3 regions of the Pelotomaculum schinkii genome follow, and region 3 is predicted to be linked to each of the others. Evidence: riboswitches for the same ligand, from Rfam matches in the RefSeq annotation. Region 3 holds a riboswitch; each other region holds the start of a gene.

Region 1 (5,146 bases), on a different contig from region 3:
GACAGGCAACCGGGTCCAGCACAACCGGTTTTTGCAGCTCTGTGGCCTTTTTAGCTGCAAGCACGGCGGCGACTTTTTGCTCTTCGGTCAAGGTCCCAAGGTTGATATACAGGGCGGATATAAATCCGGCAAATTCTTCCACCTCGGACCTGACCTCGCACATGGCCGGTGAGGCGCCGAAACACAACAGGATGTTGGCGCAGTCATTGATTGTTACATAGTTTGTAATAGCTTGGACGAGCGGAGTTTTATCCCTGACAGTATTGAGCGCGCTAGCAATTTTGTTTAGCATATTTATCTCCTTTCAAAACCAGATATTTGCTAATAAGACGGATTAACCCATATACCACCATAGTAACGGTCATGGCTGGAATCGTCGAGCCGATTAATAGATCCATACCGGTAACGGCGTAGTAGGTGATTACACCAGTTATAGCCGCGACAAAACCGGTAATATTGAAAGCATCCATGGAGCGGTTGTCTTTATAGATAAAATAATCCATTAACACAATTGTAAATATTGGCGCAAATAGGGACCCGATCATGTAAAGGAAATTTTCGTACTGTTCCATAGGAAAGAACATTGCCAGCAGCGTACCCAGGGCTGTAAAAATCAGAATCAGGTTCTTCCTTGAAACGCCGGGTGAGATATTGCTTGTTGACATTACCGCGGAGTATACATCCAGGAAGGTTGTGGTGACAGTTGATAAGATCACGATAAAAACAGCTGATATGCCCAGGTTCAAACCGGCCATAACCCCTATGGGATCCGGCGTTCCCGCGTATGTCGCGGACAACAGGCCAATGATATACATAAAAGAGCTGCCCAGAAAATATCCGCCAAAGCTGCCCCAGAAACTCCCTGCCCTGCTTTTGCCCAGCATGGTATAATCAGAGATTAACGGCAGCCACGTCAAAGGCATAATAATGCTTAATTCCAACGCTGCGCCAAAGGTAATACTAGAAGCAAACTCCTGCGCTTCTCCCGCCTGCAATACTGACCTTAACATCAACACACATAGTAATAACAGGAGTACTACGGCAACGTTGTTAATCAGATTAATACCCCGGTGGGCGTTAAACGCCCAAATCCCCACAAGAATTCCAATAGCTATTACCAGTACGGTGAAATTATCAAAACCAAACAGTTTCCCTGTGATAGACTGCAGTGATCTTGTACACTGGATTAACATAATGGCAGTCCAACCGACCAACTGGATGATGTTAAACACTGAAATAATGTACGAACCATACCGGCCGAGAGACAGGCGGCTCGATTTGAGGGATGGACTTTTCTCCCTGAAACCAATAACCCCCACTAATGCCAGGATCAGCGTGCCGATCAGATGCCCTGCCAGGATTACCGCTATCCCTTCCTTGATACCGAGGGGAGCGATTAAGCTGCCCGTCATAATTTCTGCCAGGGACACGGCTGCGCCAAACCAAAGGGCAAACTGGTTAAGCCCCCCCAGTGTTCCTTCTTTACCCATTGAAAATACCTGCCTTTCGATATAAGTCATAAAAGTGACCGGTCGGTCCAAATCCGTGGCCAAGTTCTATTGAGTGCAATATTGCGCCGTTGATATAATCCTTTGCCAGCGACACCGCTTCCGGCACTGCATACCCCCTGGCAAGGTGAGCCGCTATCGCCGATGAAAAGGTACACCCGGTACCATGCGTGTTTTTTGTATCTACCCGCGTCCCCTTAAAGTACTTAAAGCTGCTGCCGTCATAAAGCACGTCTACCGCATCTTCTGTAAGATGGCCCCCCTTTACCACGACACAGCCCGGTCCAAATTCGTAGATTTTACGGGCCGCTTTTTTCATTTGCTCGAGGCTTGCGATCTTATCGTCGGTTATCAGCTCTGCCTCGGGAATATTTGGCGTAACAACTGCCGCTATGGGAAACAATACTTTTACCAGCTCTTCTTTCGCTTCCGGACGCAAAAGATAATGACCACTTTTGGAAACCATGACCGGATCCACAACTACATTCACAGCTTTATTCGCCCTCAGACAAGCCGCGATGACGTTGATGATTTCAGCGTTTGACACCATCCCAATTTTTAACGCGTCAATTTCAATGTCAGCAAACAAGCAGTCAATCTGATTTCTGACAATATCAACATCCATTTCCCTGACATCAACCACGCCTGTGGTATTCTGCGCCGTCACTGCTGTAATCACACTCATACCATAGGTGCCCAGTGCGCTGAATGTTTTTAAGTCTGCTTGTATTCCTGCTCCGCCACATGAATCGGAACCCGCAATTGTTAATGCCACTTTTGTCTTCAAACTAAAGCCCCCTCGCTTTCATTATGGCAACAAAAAGAAACAACATCCCTCCTTCTACCCTCAAAATGTAGGTGCGAATTCACAAAAGTTACTTTAAATGCCCAAGTTCGGCGCTGGCGCGCCGTGTGCGATTGAAATGGCGACTACATCGGCTGGTATTTTCATCATACGTGGCGCCGCTTCAGCGCATAATTGTCTAAATAGAAACAGCCCTTTACCTGAAGTTGGCAAAGGGCTAACGATCCAATCGAAAAGCAGCATCCCTCCGCTGGCATTACCCAGTTCAGGTTCATTGGGTCAGAACGCACTGTTCTTTCTCAGCCGGATTACCCAGCTCCCCATGCATATATGAAATTTAAATTAACCAGGGCATAACTACCCCAGTTCCTACCTTGGATTCTAAATTATAGTAAGGACATTATAACACATTATTTCATTTATTGATATATCGATTATTTAAGACATAATTTTATTTTACAAAAGAAAACAAGCATTACTGCGAAAATACCATATTTTACATTCTATCACTCAGAATATTTTATGTCCTTTTCCTCAAGGTGTTGTATAATAATCAATGGTTAAAAATACAAACACAAAGGCGGCATAGATTTTTCCGGAAAAAAACTTAAGAGGAGTTGGCTTTGTGAAGGAATGGCATGTTGAGGATGCCGGCGGCGGTTGTCGCGCTTTTTCTGAAATTTTGGTGCTTGTATGCGAGGAGACAAGAGAAATATTTGCCACTGCTCTGCCCTTGACCTGGGATGACGGATTCAGCCTTGAGGAAAAGGCATGCAACCAGTTAACCGGCCTGATGGAAAAGGCAGGCGTACAGAAAAATGACCGGCTGGTGGTGTGCTCCGGCAATATTTTTAATACTTTTCACCATTGGTTGACCGAGAGCGGTTACACCTGGGATACAGGCAAAATTGACGGGCTTGCCCATGACCTCGCAGAATATTTTTTTCACACCCAGGCTGTCCAGGCCGGCTTTCCTCCTGAACTTCAACTGGTTGAGCGTAATTACCGGGAGTATTACAGCCTTATTGAAAAATGGGTAGGGGCAGAACCAGGGCGCCAAATCTTTTGGAAAGACCGTGAAGTCAGGCGCAAACCTGCCGAAACCCGTTATATTCTTAAATGCAACGGTGGCCATAGCCGCTCCTGCCAGCAGTGCCGTCAAAAAATCAGGCCATATTCACCGGTTGTCGTTTACCGCTTCAGGGAAAACGGACGCCGCATACGCAGGTACTTCCATCCTGCCTGCACCCCGGTGACACCTTTAAAGAGTACGCTGGAAACGTTTGTAGTAAGCTGGAACTCCTCCAAGATCGAAGGGGTAATCCTGAACGCCAGGGATGAAAAGAGGACTTGTTCGATCTGCGGTCAGGTTGTCGGTGCGGGCGACCGCACATTTTATGGGTACGTCAATGATCAGGTCATTGTTGGCCACCCCGCTTGTTTTAAGGAAGAAAAGGACGCAGTGCGTGGAGCATAGCGTCCTTTTAATCTATATAAACCTCCAGGTGCTTTTCCTTCTCGTTCGAGTTGACTGTCAGGTAGAGCCATCCGTCGTCTTCCTGGACGGTCGTTATAGATTCACCAATGACGTAATTTTTGCGGTCTGTTCCCACGTAAACAGCCACTGTCATATCCTTTAATCCGTCCGGGTTTTCGAGATTAATGGCAAACCCGTTACCTTCCAGCTTTTCGACCTGCCACTTGGTGGCGGCATGCCGGTTGAGAAAATCAGCAAACCGGCTCATCGGCTCAACTCTGAGCCTGCCTTTCTCCTGCTCAGCAAGCGCTTTATCTTCCAATGCCCGCATTGCATCCAGTTCAAAGGACACATATGAGGGATGCGTATAGACCATGCGGATTGACCTTTCCTGCGCTGAGAATTCTACCAGGTCCTCCAGCCACTGTTTGACTTCCCCCGGGGACACATGTCCCCTTTCCATCTCCTCGAGGGAGGCAAATTGCCGGTAAGGGGTAATGGGAAAGGCCCAGGTTGTTCCATCAGTCGGTTTGTCATCCAGTAACGGCTGAGTGGGGCTGGAACCGGTGTCACCAGCAAAATAATAGGCTTTAACCCCCATTTCTTCCAGCGCCTGATTAACCCAGTAAGGGTGATTACCACCCGGGGCGCTGTATTCCACCACTTTTTTGCCGGTAACCGCCTCCAGCGCCTCAGAATTCCACCTGATTAGTTCAACGACTTGATCCTGTGGCAGGTACTGCATGTTATAGGCAAAAAAGTTGTGCGCCCAGCCGCCATGCGAGCCGATCTCACCATAATCCTGCAGCATTTCCAGGAGCGGTCGCCCCTTAAGCTTGTCCTCAGCTGAAAAACCCATATGATCGCCCAGTTTATAAGTATCCGGACCGGCCGTAATATGTATGGAAAAAGGAAGTTCTTTTTGGAAAATACCCTGCATCATCATAACTGTTAAGGCCTTGAAGTAGGCGCCGCTGCATATATGCAGGTTGAAGACTAATCCTCCCGCCCCTCCAGGGCTGTTGACCAGGCGAGGCAGGCGCGCCTTCTTAATCAGGAAACTGCGAAGAACAGACCTGATCGCGAGGTCATCCGAGCGCAACTTGTACTTGGCCAGGGGCAGGTTGGCGTATACTACGGTTCCCCCGCCGGCATACTGCTTTTCTGTGATAACCGGCACTTCCGAGCCGTCCACCCGGTCAAAGGCCACAATATCGGCATCCTGGTTAACAGCTCTGGCGTGTTCATACTTCAGCTTCCCGTAGGAATAGCTGTTGACGGCATTGTCTCCATCCAGTTTCCCGGGTGTTATCCCCCATTCACGGCCCTTGCCGGCTGAAGAAAAATACCAGAAAC
Region 2 (5,146 bases), on a different contig from region 3:
GTGCAAGACTTTACCGCTTTTCCATCAAGAATTACCGTACAAGCTCCGCAATCTCCATGGTTACAACCACATTTAGGACTAACCAGATGCAGTTCGTCTCTTAAAACTTCCAGAAGCGTCGATTCAGGCTTTGCAATCGCTTGCATTTTTGTACCGTTCACATATAAATTTAGAATCTCTGACATTGGCTACTCCCCCCTTATTCCTGCTGCCGCTTTGATCGCGCGGGAAACCATTACCGGTGCAGTTTTATTCCGGTACCATGCACTTGCTCTGAGGTCATCGATGGGATTGATTTCATTCAGCACTTTTAAGCTGGCAGTTTTAATTACATCTTCCGTAAGCTTTTTCCCGCGCAGAGCAACTTCAACCCGCTCACAACGAATTACGGTAGGCCCCACAGATCCAACTGCCACGCGCACGGTTTTACATACACTATTCTCCTGCTCCACATAGGCTGCCGCATTAACAACAGAAAGCGTTTCAGCCTGCCTTCTTCCAAGCTTTTTAAAGGAAGCATGTCCTTTTTTCAAATTGATTTCAATCCTTGTAAGAACTTCATCCGGTTTGGCGACAGTCTTTCCCGGCCCTGTGAAAAATTCTGAAGCTTTTACTGTTCTCTCTTTTTTTTCCGACTTTAAAATGAAGTTTGCATCCAGTACTATAAAGGTTGGGATGCTATCATTAGCCGGAGAGGCATTCATAATGTTTCCACCGATCGTTCCAGTATTTCTAATTGTAAGCCCCGCCATTTGACTAATTGTTTCAACCAGAACGGGAAGTTTTTCACAAATAACAGGATTTTTCATTATATCGTTCAGTTTGCAGCAAGCACCTATAGAGATTATTCCGTCCTTTTCAATAATGGAATCTATGCCAAGGCATCCCAAATACATGATTTGCAGGGGCTGTTTTTGTTCGCTTGGGATCATATTCAGTTCAAAATTAAGCCGGGGAACAAAATCCGTTCCCCCTGCCACGAACTTTATTTCGTCCTTCTCGAAATTGGCTCTGTGCATAATCTCAAAAAGCTCTTCAAACGACTGCGGCGCTTCAAACTTGTATTTTCTCATGAAGTATCATCCTCCTCTTATACGCAGCATTTCATCAACAGCAATTCTTGTTACAGCTCAGATAGCAATAATTTATTTTATTACTATATTAAATAACCCCCTTTGTTTTCTTAATGTTATAATATGGATTTCACCGCGACAAATACCTTAAAGCTGGTCAAACAACCGAGGATCTGTAAGCTTCTTTCCGGCTACGATCATTTTCCTCAACGTATCAAGTTTTTCTTTCAGAAAGGTTTGCAACATAAATTCTTCTTGAGAAACACAAAAATAAGCAATAAACTCATTCATTACATCCTTATCCTTCTTAAACAATGGCTTTGTCTTATCATATTAAGTCTGCACCTCTACTTATAATTTTAAAGTATGCATATATACTAGTCTAATTCTTAAAATTTAATATATTAGGACATATCATAGATAACATCTATAGATTGCATTCTTAATCCATTTCTACCAATTAAATGGAAACAATAAATGTAAAATCGTAACCATTTAAGGTTGAATCTTTGCTTTTACGTATAAAATTTGATCCACCGAATAATAAAGCGGCTATAGACTTATTAAACGTTCATTGCATCCACGGAATACCGCTGTAAATACTTGTCATAGACCAGCTGAGTAGCTGTTGACAGTAGTTGTCAGATTTGATATAATTTATATACAATTGAATAATGAGCTAGGGGCGCCTTGTGGCTGAGAGAGAGGAATCTCGACCCTCTGAACCTGATCTGGGTAATACCAGCGTAGGGAAGCAGAAGCTGTTATTTTTGGAGCAGTAGCAGCATATCAGAGGCCTACCCTAACGGGTGGGCTTTTTGTTTGTTAAGTTACTTTCATACAAGGAGGTGTGAAGCAGCTACAGATTAATTAAACAAAAGTAAAAATAAACCAATAAACCATTGACACCGAACAAGTGTTTCTGTTAGGGTGATGGTAAGAGGTGGTGTCAATGGAAAAGCTGTTAACATCTCACCAGCTAGCAAAGTTATTAAATGTATGGCCTCATACGTTGCATTGCTGGGAAAGAGAAGGGAAATTAAAACCACTGCTTACACCTGGCGGCCATAGGCGGTACAAGGAATCACAAATAATGACTTCTAGTTTTTCCGCCAGGATATACGGTAAGCGTGGCTGGAGAGTGGCAAAAAAGCTGACCTGGCTTATTGAGCAGGAGGTGACTGCCTGTGAAAACCACGGTTAGGGGCGTCATTCTCCAGCTCACGGAAGTTCAAAAAACCTTCCTCGACAACCTCATGGGACGCTATTGCGCCGCCGTAAGGTGGGGCTTTAAAAGGCTTTTGGATGGTTGGAAAACCCAGGACATACGCTTGGCCGTACAAAGTAAATTCAACCTAAATTCCCGCCAGGCCAACGACACGGTGCACGATGCCCAGGCAACTATTTCATCACAAAAAGAGCTGGTAAAGCTAAACCATGCCAATGCTACAAAGAAAGTGGAATTCACCCGAAAGCGTCTGGAAAAAGCCAGGTCCCCCAGAAAGAAAGACAACCTGCAAAAGCGACTGGACAAAGAAGAAAGGAAACTGGCATTTTGGCAGAAGCACCTTGATGCCGGCACATTTCCGTCGGTGGTATTCGGCGGGAAGAGACTCTTCCATCAGAGATGCAAAGGCAACATTACCCTTGATACGTGGCAGGACGCCCGGAGCAACCGTTATCTTTCCAGGGGTGATAAGACCAAGGGCGGCAACCTGAACACCCGGCTATATGCCAAAGACGGTATCATCTACCTGGATATAGCAGCAGAGCCGGTCGAGACAAAAAAGTCTATCCGTTACAACCGAATCACAGTCCCGGTCTATCTGGCCTATAAGCCTTCCAAGAAGACAGGGCTGATCAACGGGCTCAACTACCGGCAGATGGTTATAGACTATTTAATAACAGGCAGCGCCTACCAGGTGGAAATTATCCGGAAGAACGGCTGTTATTACATTCACGTCACCATTGAAGAAGAAGCGCCGGTACAATACACAGCCTATAACGGGGTTATCGGAGTGGATACCAACCCCGATGGTCTGGGCATAACCCATGCAGACTACCTAGGGCAATTCAAAGAAAGCCTTTGGATACCGCAGGGAGAATGGACATATGCACGGAGCAACCGGCGGAATAAGCTGATCGGCGAGGCTGCAGCCATGGTGGTAGATTTGGCAAAACGGTTAAACTGCGTCCTCGCCGTAGAGAACCTGGAGTTTAAAAACGACAAGTCCGTAACAGCCAAGTTTAACCGGATAATCAACGGTTTTATGTGGTCGAAATTCCTGCAGGCAGTAGAACGCAAAGCCGCCCGCGAGGGAATACACCTGGCAAAAGTGCCGCCGCCGTTCACCTCGGTCATTGGTATTCTGAAATATCAACAGCAGCACGGGATCTCGAATCATGAGGCGGCAGCTTACGTAATAGCCAGGCGCGGCTTAGGATTCAGTAACGAAAAGATACCTAAACAATTGGAGCAAAAGTACGTCAAGAAAAAAGAGAGCTTCACGTTGTTAACCAACTGGAAGCAGTGGAGCGTAATCAAGAAAGCAGCAATTGCTGCTGTTAAAAAACATACCAAACAGGAGGTGAAAAGCCTGGTTTCCTGGCATCATTACAGGAAACAACTGGTGAGCTAAGGTAAACCCTCTTGGCCATGAAGTTTGCGGTGCGGCACAGTACACGCAGCGAAAGGCTGTTGCCGCAAGTAACGACCAGGCGGTGGGTAACACCCCCTCCGGGCAGTACTGGCCATCCCTGGGCCAGGCGGTGAGCGCAAGGCGAGCCACTCGGAATATGGGCGAAAGTCCATAGCTAAGCAGTTGAATCCTGTGACACTGCCTCCCGTTAGTCGGCGGGAGAGAAATCTAATGAAATCTGGATTATCCTGTATAAATCAGATTTGTTTAGCTTTCAGAAACCAGGTTTAACACTTGAACTATGCGACACAAATGGAAGCAGCCCGTAAGGGAATAATCACGAAGGAGATGGAGGCGGTAGCATATAAGGAGCAGGTGAGTCCAGATGTCCTACGGGAACTGATCGGGCAGGGCCGGGTGGTGATTCCCGCTAATAAAAACCATACATCCCTGGATCCGTGCGGCATTGGCCAGGGCCTTAAGACGAAAATTAATGTCAACCTGGGGGTTTCGAAGGACTGCTGCGATATCGAAGCCGAGTTGGAAAAGGTGAGGTGGGCTATAAAGCTGCAGGCGGACGCCATAATGGATCTGAGCTGTTACGGCAAGACCGGGGAATTCAGGCGGCGGTTGGTTGAGATTTCACCCGCTGCGATTGGCACCGTGCCCATTTACGATGCTGTGGGCTTTTATGAACGGGAACTTAAAAATATTTCCGCCAGGGAGTTCCTGGGAGTAGTGGAGAAACACGCGCGCGACGGGGTGGATTTTATGACTATCCACGCCGGGGTCAACCGGGAGGCTGTGGCCAGGTTAAAGAAAAACCCGAGGCTTACCAACATAGTTTCCAGGGGCGGTTCCCTCCTTTTCGCCTGGATGGCGATGAATGACCAGGAGAATCCTTTTTACGAGTTTTACGACGATCTATTGGATCTATGCCGGCATTATGATGTCACCATCAGTCTGGGTGATGCCTGCCGCCCTGGCAGCCTTAGGGATGCCGTTGATGCCTTACAAATCCAGGAGTTAATCAACATGGGGGAATTGACCAGGCGGGCCTGGGAAAGGGATGTCCAGGTGATGATCGAAGGGCCCGGCCATATGGCCTTAAACGAAATTGTTACGAATATGCTGCTCGAAAAGAAGCTGTGCCACGGCGCCCCATTTTACGTGCTGGGGCCGCTGGTTACCGACATTGCTCCCGGTTATGACCACATTACCAGCGCTATTGGGGGGGCTTTGGCAGCAGCCCATGGTGCGGATTTCCTCTGCTATGTAACTCCGGCTGAACACCTGCGCCTGCCCACTTTGGATGATATGAAGGAGGGCATTATCGCCTCAAGGATTGCTGCTCATGCTGCCGACATTGCCAAAGGGGTGCCAGGGGCCAGGAAATGGGATGACGAGATGAGCGATGCGAGGCGACGCTTGGAC
Region 3 (5,146 bases):
TCCAAGCATGAATACGAAAAAAACAGTACTAATCCTTTTATTGTCCGCCCTGGTCGTGGCCGCCCTACTTTCTCCCTTCGCCTCATCCAGTCCGGACGGGCTGGAAAGGGTTGCTGAAGACCAAGGCTTCCTCGACAAGGGCGATGAACAGGTCTTGAGCTCGCCAATACCCGATTACCTTTTTCCGGGTATCCAGAATGAAAAGGCAGCGACATCAGCCGCAGGCGTCATCGGGACCATGCTGACCTTTGGGGCGGTGTATGTACTGGGCAGGATAGTTACCGTCCGCAAAGCTAAAGCAGAGACAAAATTGCAATCAACATCTAAGTGAATAAACAGTCAGGGATGATTGTATCGAGAATAGTAATGGGTGCGAATAAATCCGCACCCTCATCATTTTATCACAAGACCCTTCTCAGGACGGATCGTCATTTAGCATTCCACCTGTCTGTATAAATGCTCACGGGTCAAGGCCAGGTTGTTGTTAAGCCCGCCTGAGAAAAGAATCTGGTGTACATTCAGTCCGCTCACCCAGAAACTGGCGGCGCAGGAATGAAGATACAGCCGCCACATCCGGACAAAGCGTTCACCGAACATCTCCCTCACCCTGTCCACATTATGTTCAAAGCCTTCAGCCCAGCGCTCCAGAGTCATGGCATAGTGGACCCGCAGGCTTTCAACATCAATGACATGAAAATCATAGTCCGCCAGTTGCCATATTGCCTCCCTCAGGGAAGGTATATAACCGCCACGAAAAATATATTTTTCGATCCAGGAGTTTACGGGACCCTCCTTGAGGTGGGAAATGGTATGCAGCAGTACCAGGCCGCCTTCCTTCAACAGTCTCCTCAAGGAGCTCATAAATTCCGGATAGTTGGCCCGGCCTACGTGTTCAAACATCCCCACACTGGCTATTTTATCAAAGACACGCCCGCCGGACGCCAGGACCCGGTAATCCATCAGCTCAACCTCCACCTGGCCGTCCAAACCCAGTTCCTTAATCCTGCGCCGGGTTTCCTCAAACTGCTCCTGACTCAGGGTAATCCCCATCGCTTTCACGCCGTATTCACGGGCGGCCCGGATAATCAGCCAGCCCCAGCCGCTGCCGATATCTAATAGAGTTTCGCCCGGCTTCAGCTCAAGTTTCTTTAAGACGTGGTCAATTTTCTGGTTTTGTGCTTTACTCAGGGAATCCGCAGGGCTCTGAAAATAGGCGCAGGAGTAGCTCATGGTCTCATCCAGCCACAATGAAAAAAAATCGTTCCCCAGATCGTAGTGCTGCTGAATGTCTTCCTGCTGCTTACGCAGGGAATTTGGTCTCAGCCTGCAGGGGAAAGACCGGGCTAAAGCATGGCCTTTGAAACGGCCTTCAAAAATCTCTTTACCCTGCAGTACAGTCTTGGTAATTTCCTCCAGGTCTCCGAAGAAGTCAATCACCCCATCCATATAGGCTTCACCCAAGGTCAGCACCGGGTCCTGGACAAACTTCCTGCCCGGTAGTTTTTCGCGGAATAACAGCTTAAAGCAAGGAGCGCCGGCGCCATACCGCTCCGTTGTACCGTCCCAATAGGTTACTTCGAATGCCGGGGACTTAATCCCGCCTAACAAATTGTGTAGTAACTGCTTTTGCATTGCCCATCTCCTCCTGATTGTTCCTGAGTAGTTGTCCATGCCGCCGGCGGCGCCGCGTATCATGAAAATAAATTTCCATCCTTCTGCTGGCGCCGCTCCTGGGGCATGGTTGTCCAATGTGGCTTTTGTGCGAATGAATTCACACCTGCATTTTTCAGGATAGGTTTTCCATCCTCTGACACGGTTATGTATCTTTACTATCTGACCGTGTTTGGCGTTATAATAGAGTAATGATCAAAATGCAAACTAGTAAAAGGAGGTAAATTTAATGTGTACAGAAAAAAGCGATTGGGATAAGGTTATTGAGTTCCACGGCCACAGTTGCCCGGGCATAGCTACAGGTTACCACGTAGCCAGAGTTGCTTTACAAAAACTACAGGCCATTCGAGCCGCCGACGAGGAGTTGATCGCTATTGTAGAAAATGACTCCTGCAGCGTGGACGCTATCCAGGTTTTGACCGGTTGCACCTTCGGCAAAGGAAACCTTGTCTTTAACGACTTGGGGAAACAGGTCTATACTTTTGTTTGCCGCAACAGCGGACGTGCTGTACGGATTGCTGTCAAAGGTTCGGCAAGGCCAAAGGCCCCTTCGTTGAAAGAGCTAAGGGATAAAGTTTACGGCGGGACAGCCTCCGCTGAAGAACGTAAAGCTTTCCACGACCACCAGCAGGAACGCATCCGCTATATCCTGGATCTGCCCGACGATGAATTTTGTGAGATCCGGGACGTTGAAATTGAATTTCCCGATAAGGCCAAGATTTACGATTCTCACACCTGTGCCGTATGCGGGGAACAGGTCATGGAGCCGCGTGTCCGTGTTAAAGGCGGCAAGATTGTTTGCATACCCTGCTCAGAGCATTAGACAGAGACTGACCGAAATATTATTCCTTCAAAAATCTGCTTGATGCCGTTTCTGCCCGGGAAAAACCCCTCTCCAAGCAGAATGTATGCGACAATACCTGCCGCAAGAGCAAGAATCACTAGAACAGCAAACCAGCGGGGTATACGCCCTCTCCAAAAAAGGCTCAGCCCAACAACAATCAAGATTACAGGCCACAGCCTGGCCGACTGGGTTAACATCTCACGCGAGGCGTACCCCGTATTGATCAAGAGCATCGCTGTCCCAAACAGGATCAGCGCCATCCCGAGAATGAACGTCCCGACACTCACCGGTCTCTCTCCTTTCCCGAGCCTTGGAACAGAATATAAATCCCCAGGGCAATGATCAACAGCGGCCAAGAAAAACGCAAAAAATAGTGAGGGACTGTTTGTCCGACCAGAAAGATGATGCCCAGCCCGATCAACAGGAGACCGGCGTTGCGCCTTCGTTTTTCCGAATCTACATGCAAGCCTTTTTTTTCACCAGGCGACTGGTACCCGGCCGTCGGCTCTCCCTGCGCCTCCTGCACTCCTTCAACAGGGATGTCCGGACGGTCGTTTTCAACAGGTATAACAACCGCTGCGATGATGTAAACAAGAATGCCGCTGCCGCCAAGCATCACCGACAGGACCCATAGCAGCCTTACAAGGGTTACATCGACCTCAAAATACTCGGCCATACCGGCAGCGACCCCTGCAATCATCTTGTTTTTACGGGATCGGTAGAGCCTGTTCATATGAATGCCCCCAAATAAAGTTGTTTTAACCACTACATTGAAAATACGGGTGCGAATTAGATTCGCAAAATATAAAAATTATTTGATTTTCATGAACATTATGGTTAAGATTAAAGTTAATGGATAATTATTTCCTGACAGTTTTTATCAGTATATTTAATTTCCCATACAATTTGTATATTATGCGGGGAGCTGAAGCTATTCGGCTGAGAAAGAACTTGGTTCTGACCCACAGACCTGATCTGGGTAATGCCAGCGTAGGGACAAGCTAGATCGTGCTTTAAGTGAGCGCGTTCGGGCCTTTTGCCTGCAGGCAGAAGGCCTAATTTAATTTAAAGGAGGTTTTTGTCAGTGCTCTATAACGTCAGTCTGCAGGTCATCCCAATCGTACCCGAGGCGGAGGTTTACCCGGTGGTAGACAAGGTAATTGACCTGATCAGGGAGTCCGGCGTCAAATATGTTGTCGGTCCCATGGAGACAACGATGGAAGGAGAACTTGACCTGCTCCTGGGAATCGTAGCCAGGGCGCAAGAGATCTGCCTGCAAAATGGCGCCACACGGGTCCTGTCGGTGGTTAAAATAGACTGCAAGGCAGGTGGTGTCACGATTGAGGAGAAAATTAACAAGTATCGTTAACGGCGCATTCCCACTGGGATTTGTAGTCCTGCTGCTGGTTACATGGGAATACCTGGTGCGCTGGAAAGCCGTCCAGGAATGGATTCTGCCCGGTCCCGCCCTCATTGCGCGAACCCTGGCAGACAACCTGCCCTTAATCCTTAAACACACGCAAACAACGCTGATGGAATGCCTGGCAGGTTTTACCCTGGCCATAATCTTGTCCTTTGTTCTGGCTTTCGTCATGGACGAGGTCCCCCTTCTGAGGAGAGCTTTGTATCCCTTGCTTATCGCCTCCCAGACCGTCCCGATCATATCAGTGGCCCCGCTTTTCATAATTTGGTTCGGGTACGGCGTCATGCCCAAAATTATCGTAGTAATCCTGGTCTGCTTCTTTCCGATTGCTTTAAGCCTGCTGGGGGGGCTGGCGGCTGTTGACAGGGAGTACCTCGAGCTCTTCAGGTCGATGAAAGCCACCCGGCTGGATATTTTCCGGATGGTCAAGCTGCCTCTGGCGCTGCCCTCCTTCTTCTCCGGGCTGAAGATAGCCGCGTCTTACAGCGTCATGGGTGCGGTCATTGGCGAGTGGTTGGGCGCCAAGGAGGGATTGGGCATGTACATGACCATTGCCCAGCGCTCGTTCCAGGTAGACCGCGTGTTCGCGGCCATCCTTACCATCACCGTTTTAAGCGCGGCCCTCTTTGCGCTGGTAGTCCTTATTGAAAGACTGGTCATTCCCTGGAACAGGTTAACAGAATGGAGGGATTTGTAATGAAAAAGATAGTTCTGGCAGTCGCTTTATTAACACTCTTGCTGGCTGCAGGCTGCGGCGGGAACAAGTCGCAGGAGGAAAAACCTCTCAAAAAGGTTTCGGTAATCCTGGACTGGACTCCAAACACCAACCATACCGGAGTCTACGTAGCTCAAAAACAAGGGTTTTATGAAGAAGAAGGACTGGACGTGGATATAGTACAGCCCAGTGAAGGCGGAGCGGCCCAGTTGGTCGCGTCGGGGCAGGGCGATTTCGGCTTCAGCTACCAGGAAGAGGTAACCATAGCCAGGACCAAGGACATCCCCGTCAAGGCGCTGGCGGCTGTTATTCAGCACAACACCTCCGGCTTTGCATCGCCAGCGGGAAAAGGGCTCAAGAGCCCCAAGGACTTTGAGGGCAAGAAGTATGGGGGCTGGGGTTCTCCAGCCGAGGAAGCCATGCTGAAGGCCCTCATGAACCAGGATCAAGCCGACTTTAATAAAGTTGAGATAATCAACATCGGCTCGGCGGA

The links. A riboswitch is a leader RNA that binds a small molecule or an ion and turns the genes downstream of it on or off. The one in region 3 is predicted to bind thiamine pyrophosphate.
Region 1: it holds a riboswitch for thiamine pyrophosphate, as region 3 does, so the genes downstream of both, thiD (bifunctional hydroxymethylpyrimidine kinase/phosphomethylpyrimidine kinase) here and Psch_RS05645 (thiamine-binding protein) in region 3, are expected to answer to the same signal.
Region 2: it holds a riboswitch for thiamine pyrophosphate, as region 3 does, so the genes downstream of both, Psch_RS15540 (MerR family DNA-binding transcriptional regulator) here and Psch_RS05645 (thiamine-binding protein) in region 3, are expected to answer to the same signal.

The regions. Positions count from the first base shown of each region.
Region 1 covers NZ_QFGA01000002.1:47,405-52,550, forward strand. The annotation lists gene thiM (hydroxyethylthiazole kinase) at 1-292, opposite strand, end outside; gene cytX (putative hydroxymethylpyrimidine transporter CytX) at 273-1,490, opposite strand; gene thiD (bifunctional hydroxymethylpyrimidine kinase/phosphomethylpyrimidine kinase) at 1,483-2,295, opposite strand; TPP riboswitch at 2,539-2,646, opposite strand; gene Psch_RS11210 (hypothetical protein) at 2,939-3,790, shown strand; gene Psch_RS11215 (polysaccharide deacetylase family protein) at 3,798-5,146, opposite strand, start outside.
Region 2 covers NZ_QFGA01000002.1:991,510-996,655, forward strand. The annotation lists gene Psch_RS15525 ((2Fe-2S)-binding protein) at 1-185, opposite strand, end outside; gene Psch_RS15530 (FAD binding domain-containing protein) at 189-1,073, opposite strand; gene Psch_RS15535 (hypothetical protein) at 1,221-1,364, opposite strand; TPP riboswitch at 1,745-1,843, shown strand; gene Psch_RS15540 (MerR family DNA-binding transcriptional regulator) at 2,026-2,277, shown strand; gene Psch_RS15545 (IS200/IS605 family accessory protein TnpB-related protein) at 2,261-3,712, shown strand; gene thiC (phosphomethylpyrimidine synthase ThiC) at 4,007-5,146, shown strand, end outside.
Region 3 covers NZ_QFGA01000001.1:1,173,759-1,178,904, forward strand. The annotation lists gene Psch_RS05620 (PDGLE domain-containing protein) at 8-331, shown strand; gene Psch_RS05625 (SAM-dependent methyltransferase) at 433-1,632, opposite strand; gene Psch_RS05630 (FmdE family protein) at 1,901-2,494, shown strand; gene Psch_RS05635 (LiaI-LiaF-like domain-containing protein) at 2,491-2,802, opposite strand; gene Psch_RS05640 (PspC domain-containing protein) at 2,799-3,248, opposite strand; TPP riboswitch at 3,424-3,529, shown strand; gene Psch_RS05645 (thiamine-binding protein) at 3,594-3,884, shown strand; gene Psch_RS05650 (ABC transporter permease) at 3,847-4,635, shown strand; gene Psch_RS05655 (ABC transporter substrate-binding protein) at 4,635-5,146, shown strand, end outside.